Regions from separate parts of the Paraburkholderia sp. J63 genome, predicted to be linked through region 1. Evidence: predicted binding sites of a transcription regulator. Region 1 holds the regulator's gene; each other region holds the start of a gene.

Region 1 (3,135 bases):
GCGCAGGGCCACTTCGCGTTCGGGCATCCGATCGACGAGATTGCGAATCTCGCCAACGAGTTGCACGTCGATCTCGTGGTGGTGGGGCATCGTTGCCGCACCGGACTGTCGCGCTGGTGGATGGGCGCGGGCAATACGCCGCTGCTCGACCGCGTGACGTGCAGCATCCTCGTGGCCTGTTCTTCGGCGGCCGAGGAAAAACAGCAGCAGGCGGCGGCTTAGTCTCGTCTCTGCGCATCGCATTGCGTGGGCGCCATGGTGGTGCCCGCGCAATGACCGAATGACGGCGAACCACAATCACGAGGGCTCGCCGTCATTCTTCCGTTCCCTTCCGCTTTCCTCAATTCGACGCGTTCGCGTCGCTGCCGGCATTGGGCTCGTTTAGCTCCACGGCCGCGAGCTTCCACGAAAACAGCCCGTGACGCTGCAGGATGGCCGCATAGCGCTCGCTATGAGCGCCGCGTTGCCACGTGACGGCGAACGTGTTCAAGCCGCGATAACCCGCCGACGTTTGCGCACGCGGCTGCTCTTGCTGCTGTTGTGGCGCTTGCGCCTCGGGATTGCCCGATGCGGGCGGCGTGGAGCCCGGTGTGGCTTCGCCCGGCGTGGCTTCGCCCTGTTGCGACGATGGCGGCGCCTCGGACGGCGGCGCGGGCCGCTCGCCCGGCTGGCCGGTCGGCGGCATGCCGCTGAGCAGCGCGGCGACGCCGTCGGGTGTCGCATACGCATCCACGAGCGGGCCGATCAGCGCGCCGCCGATTACGGCGCCAAAGAGCAGCAGCGGATTGCTGCTATGCGTGGCCTCGATGCGCCGTTGCAGCATCTCACCAACCTGCTGCTTCAGGCTCACGCGCAGCGCCGGGTAATCGACGTACTCGCTCAGTGCGGCCGCGTCGCGAGCGTCGGCGGCTGCCTTGAGGTGATTCAGGGCGATATACGGCGAGGCGTAGCCATAGCCTGCCGCGGCCACGATCGCAACTGCCGCGACAGCGATGGCGACGGGCTTCTTCCAGCTTGTTGATTTGCGGGGAGTCGTTTGGATATCGGTCATTGGATGGGGCAACCCCGAGTTGTTCAATCAGGGTGTTGACCGCGAGCAATCCAAAACGATCCCTCTGCCATATCTATTACTTCGCGATTACTTCACTGATTACTTCGCCAGCGCGGCCGGCACGTCGCTTTGCTGTTCGGCGATACAGCGGTCGATGGCGCGGCACACCGCTTCCATCGTGCCCACCATGATGAGCCGCGACGAACCGTGATAGACCCGCACCGGCGCGCGACGCCCCGGCTGTTCCGTATTCAGCGTGCTGTTGAGCGAGACGCGCGCGAACGCCGGCTGTGCCGAAGGCAGCGCGGGGGTTTCATCGGCGTGATCGAGGTCGTCGAAGAGCGAACCATTGACCTGACGGCCCAGCGCGGCGGCCGAGGCGCGCGCCTCGCGCATGGCGCACGAGGCGATCCCGCGCAGGTGGCGCAGACGGCCGAATTGACGGAAGGGCAGCAAGCGGGCAAGGCGTTCCATGATTCTCTCTCCAGAAGATGCGCGGGCGGAATGATCAGAATTCGGTGGGGCGGATCAGGCCGACGGCTATGCCTTCGAGCGCGAAGTCGGCGCTGCCGACCGCGACGAAGATGTTTTCGTAGTCGGGGTTCTCTGCGATCAGCTCGATGCCGTTGGGCTGCCGCTTCAGACGCTTCACGGTGACGTCGTCGCCGAGGCGCGCAACGATGATCTGGCCGTCTTTCGCTTCGCTCTTTTTCTGCACGGCGAGCAGGTCGCCGTCGAGGATGCCCGCGTCGCGCATGGACAGGCCGCGCACCTTCAGCAGGTAGTCGGGCCGGCTCGAGAACAGCGCCGGGTCACAGGTGTAGTTCTGCGAAATATGTTCTTGCGCGAGGATCGGGCTGCCCGCCGCCACGCGGCCAACGAGCGGCAGCGAGAGCTGCATGATGCTTCCGTGCGGCAGCGTGAACTGATGCGGCAGGTCGTCGGGGCCGGGCATGAGGCGGATGCCGCGCGACGCGCCCGCAGCCAGTTCGATCACGCCCTTGCGCGCCAGCGCCCGCAGATGCTCCTCCGCAGAGTTGGCCGAGCTGAAACCCAGCTCGGCGGCGATCTCGGCGCGCGTGGGCGGGAAGCCCGTGCGCTCGATCGCGCGGCGGATCAGATCGAAAACCTGCTGCTGTCGTGCGGTGAGTTTGGTCATGGCGCTACTGTATGTTTGAACAGGTAACTGTATTTTTATACAGTATTCGCCGCTTTTCAAGTGTTACTTGAACTTTGCGATCGCGATGGCGCGGCAGCGGCGTTGCACGCCGCTCAAACCGGCGAAATCGCAGACGAAAACATGCTCGAACGCCCGATTCCTCCGTCCTTACCACTTTTGCATATTAAAAAATGAAAAAACATCATTTTTAATAATGTAAGCCGATCGCTAGACTGGCCTCCATCGATTGCTGCACCACCAACGAGAACGCGCAAAAGCGCACGCGAAAACGCACGACGACACGGAGAAAGGCGGATGAAACAAGGCATTACGGGGCGCGCATGGCTGGGGAAGCTGGCGGCAAAACTGATCATCGGCGTGGCGCCGCTCTTCGGCATGGCCGCCTTCGCGCCGGCCGCGCATGCGGACACGTCGCTGCTCAATGTCTCCTACGATCCCACGCGCGAGCTGTACCAGAACATCAACGACGCCTTCATCAAGGAGTGGAAGGCGAAGACGGGCGAGACGCTCACCATCAAGCAGTCGCATGGCGGCTCGGGCGCGCAGGCGCGCTCGGTGCTCGACGGGCTGCAGGCCGACGTCGTGACGCTCGCGCTCGCCTGGGACATCGACGCGCTCGCCAACAAGGGGCTGATTGCGAAGGACTGGCAAAAGCGCCTGCCCGACAACGCCTCGCCGTACACCTCGACCATCGTGTTTCTCGTGCGTAAGGGCAATCCGAAGCACATCAAGGACTGGGACGATCTCACGAAGCCCGGCGTCTCGATCGTCACGCCCAATCCGAAGACCTCGGGCGGCGCGCGCTGGAATTACCTCGCGGCCTGGGCCTATGCGCTGCATCAGCCGGGCGGCAACGAGCAGAAGGCGAAGGAGTTCGTCACGAAGCTCTACAAGAACGCCGGCG
Region 2 (3,135 bases), on a different contig from region 1:
GACGCGTTGTCCTGTTCGGCCCAGCGCACCTGCAGCACCGTCACAGGCTGGCCATGCGCGGCGCAGTACGCGAGCCAGCGGCGCTGGTTGTCCTGCAGCCGGTCGCCGGGGCCCTTCACCTCGATCAGCTCGTAACGTCGCTCGCGTGGCCAGAAGCGCACGAGGTCGGGCAGGCCCGAACGGTTCGCGCCGGGCTCGCGCAGCAGGCGCTCGAACCATAGCTTCAGGTGCGCGGCCGGAAAGCAGTCGAGCGCCAGCGCGAGCAGCGCGGTGTCGAGCGCGGGCCACGCGACGTAGGGCGACTGGGTGCCGTACTTCTCGCCGAAACGCTGCTCGATGGTCGTGCGCCAGGTGCCGCTTTCCAGCTCGGCGAGGCACGCGGCGAAGAGCCCGGCGCGGCGCGCGACGAAGTCGGCGGCGTGCAGGTCGGCGGGGCCGCGCTGGAACGGATGGAAGAACGCGCCCGGCAGCGGCGCGAACAGCGCGGGCCAGCAGAGCAGGCCGAAGAGACTGTTGATGAGCGTGTTCTCGACGTAGAAGACGGGCGCCTCGGCGCTTTCGAGCTTCTGGCGCGCGGCTTCTTCTACGCGCAGGCCTGCGCAGGCGGCGGGCAGCGTGAGTTCGGCGCTTGCGAAAGTCGGCGTGTCGGGCGTCGTCTGCGTTTTCTTTATGGCGCGCCGCCGCTGGAGGCGCGCGAGGGTGCGCGTCGCGCGCTGCGCTTCCTCCTCGTTCGCGGGCGCGCCCGTGATTGCTTCGGCGAGCGCGAGGGCTTCGTCGCGGCGGCCCAGTTGCTCGAGCACGCGCACGCGCCGGTAGCGCGACTCGGGGTGGCCGCAGTCGGCGTAGGCGCGCCATGCCAGCGCCTGCTCGCCGAGGCGCTCGGCCGCCTGGCCCGCCGCGTGGCGCACCCGGTCGTGACGCGAGCGCAGCCAGTCGTTGTGCCGGGTGTGTGGCGCGAGGGTGTCGAGCGTATCGAGCGCGCTGCCGAGGGCCGCGACGGCGCTTGTCGCGTCCGGCGCGAGGTCGAAGGTCTCGCGGCAGTCGCGCAGCGCGAGATACGCGTCGATGTCGGCACGCTGCTGGAATGCGCGCGATGCGCTATCGAGCGGCACCGGCTCGTAACGATAGACGCCGAGGTCGGCGAGCACGAACTCGGTCCAGTCCTGCCGCAGGTTGCCGAAGAACATCAGCCTGAGCCGTTCGCACAACGGCGCGGCGGCCAGATGGAAGACGGTATCGGCCGAGCCCGGAAACCACGCGGGCCAGCCGCGCGCCTCGGGCGCGGCGGCTTGCAGCGCTTCGAGCGTTTCGGCGCGGGTCGCGCGTGAGGTGCGCGAGGCGGGTATGGCATGCGCGGGGACGGCGGCATTCGGCTCGTCCAGCGGCCCCGGCAGGTCAGGCGAATCAGGAGTATCGGGCACGTCGTGCGCCTGAATCCCGGCCGCGAGGCGCGCGGCCAGCGTCTGCAATTCGGCTTTCGTAACGAGCGCCGCGAGCGCGTCGAGCGCGAGCACGGGCGCGGCGTCCAGCCAGCCCGCCTCGACGAGCGGAGCGGCTGCCGCGCGCGGGCAGCCAATCTCGGCGTAATCGAGCTTGCTCGCGCGAAAATGCGGGCCCTTGCGCATCAGCATCCGCACGAACAGAGCGCGCGGGGCGCGCGGCAACGCGCCGAAGCCCTGCACGAAACGGCGCTCGGCGGCGTCGAACAGGTCGGCGCAGCGCGCATCGAGCGAGGCGAGCGCGCGCTCGAAGTTCGCGAGGTAATAAAACGGATCGGGAGTTTCGGGAAGCACGCGCGGCACTGTATGGATATACAGCCGCGATGATAGCAGGCCGGCGCGCTTCGCATGCGCCGGTCGCGGCGGCCATCGGCACGAGCGCCATCGCGCGGCCCGGAGGGACCGATGCGTCTCGGGTCTTCGCGGCCTGTACGCTACAATTGCCCAGCCTGAAAACCGAACCGCGCGAGAAGCGCAACAAGAGCGATGAACAAACGGAAAGCCTGCCTCGTCGGCCTCGCCGCCGGTGCCACTTTGCTCGCGGGATGCGTCGCGCAGTATCAGAACCCCAGCGCGTGCGAGCAGGAAATGCGCACCCGGCTCGGCAATGCGTCGCTGGGCGAATTGTCCGTCACCCATACCGCGGTCTCGTATCGCGGCAAGCGCGTCGTCGTCGAAGGGACGCTCGCGCGCGGCGCGCTGCCGGCGTCGGGCGTGCTCAGCGCGTCGGCTGCGTCGGCTGTTTCCGGTGCGCCTGTGGTTTCCACCGTGGGCGCGTCGGGCGCGCCCGTGGCGCCGGCTTCGACGGTGGCCTCGACAGCGCAGCACGGCGTGCCGGCGTCCGGGGTACCCGCGGTATCCGCCGCGTCGGGCGCATCGGCCGCTTCCGCCGCATCGGCCTCCTCGGCGCCGGTCGCCGAAAGCAAGCCCACCACGCCGATGGCCGCGCTGGCCGTGAAGCTCGGCCTGCACAAGGCGCCGCCTCCGTCCACGGCCGCCGAGTGCACCTACGACAAGACGGGGAGCCTCCTCTCGTTCCGCTGGCTCTCGCCGGCCGCACTCGCGAAGACCACGCCCGCGCCGGGCGCCGACGACGAGTAAGCCGCGCCCGCCCGAGGCTCAGAACGCGAAATACGGCCCCGTGCCCGCGGGCGTCACCTGGGCTTCGATCGCCGTATAGACGCGCCGCCCGAAGAAGAACGGCAAGCCCCAGCCGAACATGTTGCCGTTGTAGCCCGCGAGGTTGTCGAACGCCCAGTTGCCGCTCGCAAAGAGCATTTGCGCGTTCGCGACCGGGAGCGAGGCCGGCGCGCTCACGCCGTCCGTGCCCTGAATCGTCGCGCCGATACTGAGCGGCGCGCTCGGGCAATACCAGACGCCGCAGCGCGTGAGCGCCGCGTCCGAGAAGAAAAAGCCGTTCGAGCCGCTGTCCAGATAGCTCAGGGCATAGACGCTGCCGTCCGAGGTCGTGGTCGTCACGAAGCCCGACACCGTGTTCGCGCGCAGCACGGTCGCGCCGCCGAGCCCATTGTTCGCTTGCGAGCCGATGCCGAAGATCAGCGATCCGCTCACGCTGCTCTGGCCCGTATCGGATACGGCTGGTAGATCGATCACGACGCCGTTGTTGTCGGTCGCG
Region 3 (3,135 bases), on a different contig from region 1:
TCTTCGATGAGCGCCTCGCCGACGGCATGGCGCTTGAGTTCGCTGACGATACGCCCCGCCCCGACGCGCGCGGCGCGGCGATACACGACGCTTTCCGCGAAACGGGCGTCGGATAACCAGCCTTCGCGTTCGAGCGCGTCGAGCAGCGCTTCGAGTTCGTCGGCGTTTTCGGTGTAGGGCATGAGCTTGCGCGAAAGCTCGGCGCGGCTGTATTCGCGGCGCGAGAGATAGCCGAGTGCACGACCCTTGAGCGAGCGCTCGGGACGCTGCTTGCCCGATGCTTCGGTCTTGCGCGCGTTGCGCGACATTCGCGAGGTGGAGGTGCGCTCGAAGCGGTCGGCTTGCGGCGCGGATTCTTCGTGTGCTCTTTCGTGGGCTTCTTCGTGTTCTTCGCGCTGCGCTTCGAAATGCGTTTCGAACCGGGCTTCGCGTTGTGCTCCGCGACGGGTTGCGCGCGGTGCCCCGGACGAAGCATCAGCGGGCGCATCGAAAAATGCCTCGAACGGCACTTCGAATACCGCCCCCCCTTCGTCGTCCAGATCGTGTGGCGCTGAATGCGCAAAGCCGCGAGCGCCCGCATGGGCGTCGCGGCTTTGCGTGTCGGTGCGTGGTGTGTCGCTGCCTGGTGTGTCGCTACGTTGCGCAGCAGCGCGGCGCGTGGTGCGCCGCGCCTCACGCGGGTGTTCCGCCTCGTCCGAAGCCGGAGACGTTGCCGCCGAAGCTGAATCCGCAGCTGAAACTGAAGTTGCAACCGAAGTTGAAACCCCACGCGGCACCGAGGCTGACCCGCCCTTACGCATCACGATAGTGCTGACTCCCTGGCGCCGACTTCGGGACTTATTCTTCGCCCGCGACTTCCACTTCGCCGGAATCGTTGACGCCGTCCGGCATCACGCTCACGCCCAGCGATTCGCGGATGCGGTTTTCGATCTCGCGGGCGATGTCGGCGTTCTCACGCAGGAATTCGCGCGCGTTGTCCTTGCCCTGACCGATACGCTCGCCGTTATAGCTGTACCACGCACCCGCCTTGTCGACGATCTTGGCTTGCACGCCCAGGTCGATAATTTCGCCCTGACGCGAGATGCCTTCGCCGTAGAGAATGTCGAACACGGCTTCGCGGAACGGCGGCGAGACCTTGTTCTTCACGACCTTCACGCGCGTTTCGCTGCCGATCACTTCGTCGTTCTTCTTGATCGAACCGATACGGCGAATGTCCAGACGCACCGACGAGTAGAACTTGAGCGCGTTGCCGCCCGTGGTGGTTTCCGGGTTGCCGAACATCACGCCGATCTTCATACGGATCTGGTTGATGAAGATCACCATGCAGTTCGTCTTCTTGATCGTGCCGGTGAGCTTGCGCAGCGCCTGCGACATCAGACGCGCCTGCAGACCCGGCAGCGAATCGCCCATTTCGCCTTCGATTTCGGCCTTCGGCACGAGCGCCGCCACCGAATCGATCACGATCATGTCGATCGAGCCCGAGCGCACCAGCGCGTCGGTGATTTCGAGCGCCTGCTCGCCCGTGTCCGGCTGCGAGATGAGCAGTTCGGGCACGTTCACGCCAAGCTTCGAGGCGTACTGCACGTCGAGCGCGTGTTCCGCGTCGATGAATGCCGCCGTGCCGCCGAGCTTCTGCAATTCGGCGATCACCTGCAGCGTGAGCGTGGTCTTGCCCGACGATTCCGGACCGTAGATCTCGACCACCCGGCCGCGCGGCAGGCCGCCCACGCCGAGCGCGATGTCAAGGCCGAGCGAACCGGTGGAGACCACCTGGATGTCTTCGACCGCGTCGCCATCGCCGAGTCGCATGATCGACCCTTTGCCGAACTGCTTTTCGATCTGCGCGAGCGCGGCGGCCAGCGCCTTGCTCTTTTCAGCAGTCAGCCCAGCCGAGCCTTTCTTGCTATCTTCCATGAATCGTCCTTTGCTATGATGAACGGCGTCTGGTGACGATGCGCGCGTGCTTTCGTGCGCATATACGTGAACGCAGACACTGTATAAAAAAACAGTAGTTTTGGCAAGCGCGTTTTTTGCGGACCCGCATGCCAGAACCGCGAATTTTCGGAGACCGCCGCCCGATGCTGCCCGGGCTCGCCCCCTGCCAGGAGCGCTACGCGCATCGCGAAGCGTGAACCAGGCAGCGAAGCGCGGGCTGCAAAACGCTTCGAGGGCGACGCTGGCGCATCATGCGAATTCTCATTGCCGAAGACGACAGCATACTCGCGGACGGCCTCGTCCGATCACTCCGCCAATCGGGCTATGCCGTCGATCACGTGCGTCATGGCGTGGACGCCGATACGGCCTTGTCGATGCAGTCGTTCGACCTCCTGATCCTCGATCTGGGCCTGCCGAAAATGCCGGGCCTCGAAGTGCTGCGCCGCTTGCGCGCGCGCAATTCCAACCTCCCTGTCCTGATCCTCACCGCCGCCGACAGCGTGGACGAACGCGTGAAAGGCCTCGACCTCGGCGCCGACGACTACATGGCCAAGCCCTTCGCGCTCAACGAGCTCGAAGCGCGCGTGCGCGCGCTCACGCGGCGCGGCGCGGGCGGCGGCCCCACGGTCGTGCGCCACGGCGCGCTCGCGTTCGACCAGGTCGGGCGCGTGGCGCGCATCCACGACCAGGTGCTCGATCTCTCGGCGCGCGAGCTCGGCGTGCTCGAAGTGCTGCTGCAGCGGCTCGGACGGCTCGTCTCGAAGGAGCAGCTCGTCGACCATCTGTGCGAATGGGGCGAGGAAGTCAGCAACAACGCGATCGAGGTCTACGTGCACCGGCTGCGCAAAAAGCTCGAAGCCGGCGGCGTGCGCATCGTGACCGTGCGCGGGCTCGGGTATTGCCTCGAAAAGGAAGCGAATCCGGCGAACGCGACCGCGCCGGCCGCGGCAAATTCCGCGACGGCGGCGCGCTCCGAGGCATCGGGCGTCGGTACGTCGGGCGTCGATACGCCAGGCACCACCGCATCGGGCGCTAACGCGCCGGGCGCCGCAGCGCCGCCCGCCATGCCGGCCAGCCACTACTACAAATAGCCAGGTGCGACGATGGCCGAGCCCGCTCCCGCCGCACGCTCCGCGCCGCTGTCCGCCGCGCAGGCCGCCGCCGAAGCTGGCGCGCTCGACGACGAAGCGCGCGACGCCC
Region 4 (3,135 bases), on a different contig from region 1:
GCGAGCGACACCTTCGGCGTGTAGGCGAGCAATGCGAGCGCGAGCGCCTCGAACGCGCGCGTCTCGCGCGCCGGATCGGGCTCGAGCAGCACCAGCCCCGGCGCGAGCGCCAGCGCATGGGCGCGCGTGCTGCCCGGCTGCACGCCAAGGCGGAACGCATCGAGATCGGCGATCAGGATGCGCGCGTGATCGGCGAGCGCGTAGCAGCGCGCGTCCGGTGCACCCGGTGCGCCCTCTGAGCCCGGTGCCTCCTGTGAGCCCTGTCGCGCGGCCTCATCAGGTCGACTGGCCGGCAGGGACGTCGATACCGGCGACGCTGGGGGTTCCAGTGGCGCTGGCGGCATGAGTGACGTGAGCGGCACGGGCGGCACCACGGCCTCCAGCGGCAACAACGGCAAGGTGACGGCGATCCACAACATGATTGATCCCGGGCCACGGCGCGGCCGGCAATGCGCCCGGCTGGGGCAGCACCGACTCCTGCAGCGGCAAAGTGATGACGAGTGGCTGGGCGGGCGGCGGCCCGCGACGCTTGAAAATATCGACGGAGACCGCGGTGAGCTGCATCCATTCGCGACGGTTCAGACGCGCGTCTTCGGGCGGCGGCACCGGCGTGCAGACCATGCGCAACGGCGCCGGCGACGACTGGCTGCGCGCGGCGGGCGGCCGCATGAGAAACGCCAGCGACTGCGAATCCTGCGCGGCGACCTGCAGACGCCGCAGGGCGTCGGCGCGCGCCTTGGGCTGCCAGAGCAGCACGGCGCCGATGCCGTCCTGCTTGAGCGCCTGCTCGGCGGCCCACGGCGCCTCGCTCTCGCTCGCGCGCACCCAGATCAGGCGCTCGAGCGCGATCCCCCACGCCTTGAGCGCACACGCGTACGGCTGCCACGGCGGCGCGACGAGCAGCACGTGCCGCCCCTGCGCGGTGAGCGCGCGCAGCGCGGGCGCGACGAGCCGCATCTCGCCGATGCCGCCCTGCTCGACGAGCAGCTCGGTCAGGCTGCCCGCCGGCCAGCCCGCGCCGGGCAACTGGGCGTCGAGCGCGCCGTGACCGCTCGCCACTGTGCGCCCGCCTGCGTACGCGAGCTGGTTGCCCTGCCAGATCCGGCTTTGCAGCCGGGGCGGCAGGTGCGTCGCCGCAAGCTGGAGTGCTGGCATGATTGCGCTCTGGAAAAAGGGAATAGTTCGCCCTGCCCAACACAAAACGGGGCATGACGGGAGCGTTGACGCGGCATGAAGCGCCGCGTCGTCACCTGTATATTTATACAGTATTGAGCGGGATTTTGGGAAGCTTTTGGGAAACGTCGTGTCGGTGGGTGAGAGGGCTTGCGCGGAGACGTTTGCGCCGGGAAGAAAGGGAGTCCGGGTCGCGATTTGACGGCGCATATCGCGGGACGCTACAATCCACGATTCGTCGGAGCGTAGCGCAGCCTGGTAGCGCATCTGATTTGGGATCAGAGGGTCGTAGGTTCGAATCCTATCGCTCCGACCAGTAATATCAAGGGGTTACAAGCTATCGGCCTGTAACCCCTTTTTCTTTTCAGTCGCTTGACCCCAACATTGACCCCAACGGAGAGATTGCGCGTTGGATTGTCGTGGGTGCCAAGGCTTCGCAACTACTTGCTACGCAACGGCCATCTCGCCAAACGGGAGTTCCGTTTGGGCGGCTCCAGTACCACCTAGCGCGCTCGCCAATGCCTTATAGGCTGCCCCGTATGCTGGTCGACCACCTTCAATGGGCCATGCGGCGCTCGCAGGATGCAACTTGCAATTGATTGCAGCGCTCTCCTGCTGCGCCTTTGAGCGGCATGCCGCGTTGAGCTGTCGTTGTTATCCGACGACGCCCAATGGCCAGTCTCGCCCACATGAGCGGCCGCGATGGATGCCTCTATCAAGCTGGGGCGATTGTTGTCGCGACGTTGCTGGGGCCGATTTTCGCAGTGCACAAGGGCGCAGAAGGGATCCGGACATCTCATCCCTCGGGGAGTAGCGCGTCATTTAGTAACGTCATGTCAGCCGGTAGCAGCCCTTTGAGATTGCCTTTTGCCGAATAAGTAAACGCGTCGAGGTCGATCGGATAAAGGCTTCGCATTTGACTGTAGGTGACCTCGTCGCCAGACTTGAGGTGTACCTGTACAACGACATCCTTGCTTTGCAGCGAGTTTGCCCAGCTCTTGAACTTGTCGAAGGCTTTGGCAGCTTTTTCCGGTAGCTGGGCATTTTTAGAGATCAGATACAGAACGACCGTGTATCTTTCTCCATCCTTCAATTCCTTGCCATTCGGGGTAACGTTCGCGCGGATTTCGAAAAGGTGTTTAGATAATTCATCAACCGATTTTTTTACCGCGTTATCTCGGAAACTCATGCGACGAACCAGGGCATTCGGCAGTGGTACGCGCTTATATCGACTGCCAATCCAGGCGGTCAATTTAATCATTTCCTCGAAGCTGAGTGCACGACTATCCCGGCGTAGATGGCGAAATACGGCTTTACTCACAGTTACTCGATTATGGGTATTGAATTCCAATATCGTGCCGGCGGATTTGCACTCAAGTTGTAGTGCTCGATATGAAAGTAGGAACTGAATCGCGTCTTTCTTCTGGGTAGCTGATTCCGCCAGAATAAATTCGACATTTGGCTCTTTTTCGATTTCATCGATAGCGAGATCGCACCATTGGGTCAGGACGATCAGATGAGATTGGCCCTGCTGACAGCGTTCTATTACCCAATCAGCACCTGCGGTCTTAAAAACGTCAGCTACCATTGACAGGGTACTGACGTCTACGAATGAACCAGTCGCCCAGCCATTGTTATTGATCAGGTCGGGAAGATCCGCATCCGACTCGGCAATGCTCTGCGTGTCCATCAGATCTCCAGACGCGGGAGCCCCGCTAAATTTCTACGGCGCTCAAGGGTCAAGCCTGTTATCTTGCGCCAGATAGGCTTCAACAGATCGACTGCGATAGCACAATCCCGGTCGGTTGCGCGACCAGACGCAAGCACGTCCAGCAGAGTTAAACTCTCCCATATTGGTGTGCGCAACCAACGCCCGAGTGGCGGCGCGTTTTCCTGCTGCACCCAATATTTCCAAGTGTATAGAAGTGCTGACATCCTGCTTCGATTGGCTTCACGCAGTTT

Evidence for each region. Region 1 encodes LexA, which represses DNA repair genes until DNA is damaged. Its sites were predicted from a motif close to ACTGTATNNNNATACAGT; they were not measured.
Region 2: the regulator LexA is predicted to act here: its motif matches at 1,801-1,818, upstream of U5775_RS11880 (VRR-NUC domain-containing protein).
Region 3: the regulator LexA is predicted to act here: its motif matches at 1,993-2,010, upstream of recA (recombinase RecA).
Region 4: the regulator LexA is predicted to act here: its motif matches at 1,250-1,267, upstream of imuA (translesion DNA synthesis-associated protein ImuA).

Annotation. Positions count from the first base shown of each region.
Region 1 is NZ_CAJMZF010000005.1:86,722-89,856, reverse strand. Features, by position in the region: gene U5775_RS07725 (universal stress protein) at 1-222, shown strand, start outside; gene U5775_RS07720 (DUF2939 domain-containing protein) at 341-1,051, opposite strand; gene U5775_RS07715 (hypothetical protein) at 1,151-1,525, opposite strand; gene lexA (transcriptional repressor LexA) at 1,560-2,210, opposite strand; gene U5775_RS07705 (sulfate ABC transporter substrate-binding protein) at 2,526-3,135, shown strand, end outside.
Region 2 is NZ_CAJMZF010000008.1:210,869-214,003, reverse strand. Features, by position in the region: gene U5775_RS11880 (VRR-NUC domain-containing protein) at 1-1,793, opposite strand, end outside; gene U5775_RS11875 (hypothetical protein) at 1,986-2,600, shown strand; gene U5775_RS11870 (DUF3443 domain-containing protein) at 2,619-3,135, opposite strand, start outside.
Region 3 is NZ_CAJMZF010000018.1:92,008-95,142, reverse strand. Features, by position in the region: gene recX (recombination regulator RecX) at 1-776, opposite strand, end outside; gene recA (recombinase RecA) at 838-1,914, opposite strand; gene U5775_RS20320 (response regulator transcription factor) at 2,187-3,026, shown strand; gene U5775_RS20315 (sensor histidine kinase) at 3,039-3,135, shown strand, end outside.
Region 4 is NZ_CAJMZF010000073.1:10,556-13,690, forward strand. Features, by position in the region: gene U5775_RS37115 (DNA polymerase Y family protein) at 1-344, opposite strand, end outside; gene imuA (translesion DNA synthesis-associated protein ImuA) at 277-1,155, opposite strand; tRNA gene U5775_RS37125 (tRNA-Pro) at 1,413-1,489, shown strand; gene U5775_RS37130 (hypothetical protein) at 1,970-2,863, opposite strand; gene U5775_RS37135 (hypothetical protein) at 2,863-3,135, opposite strand, start outside.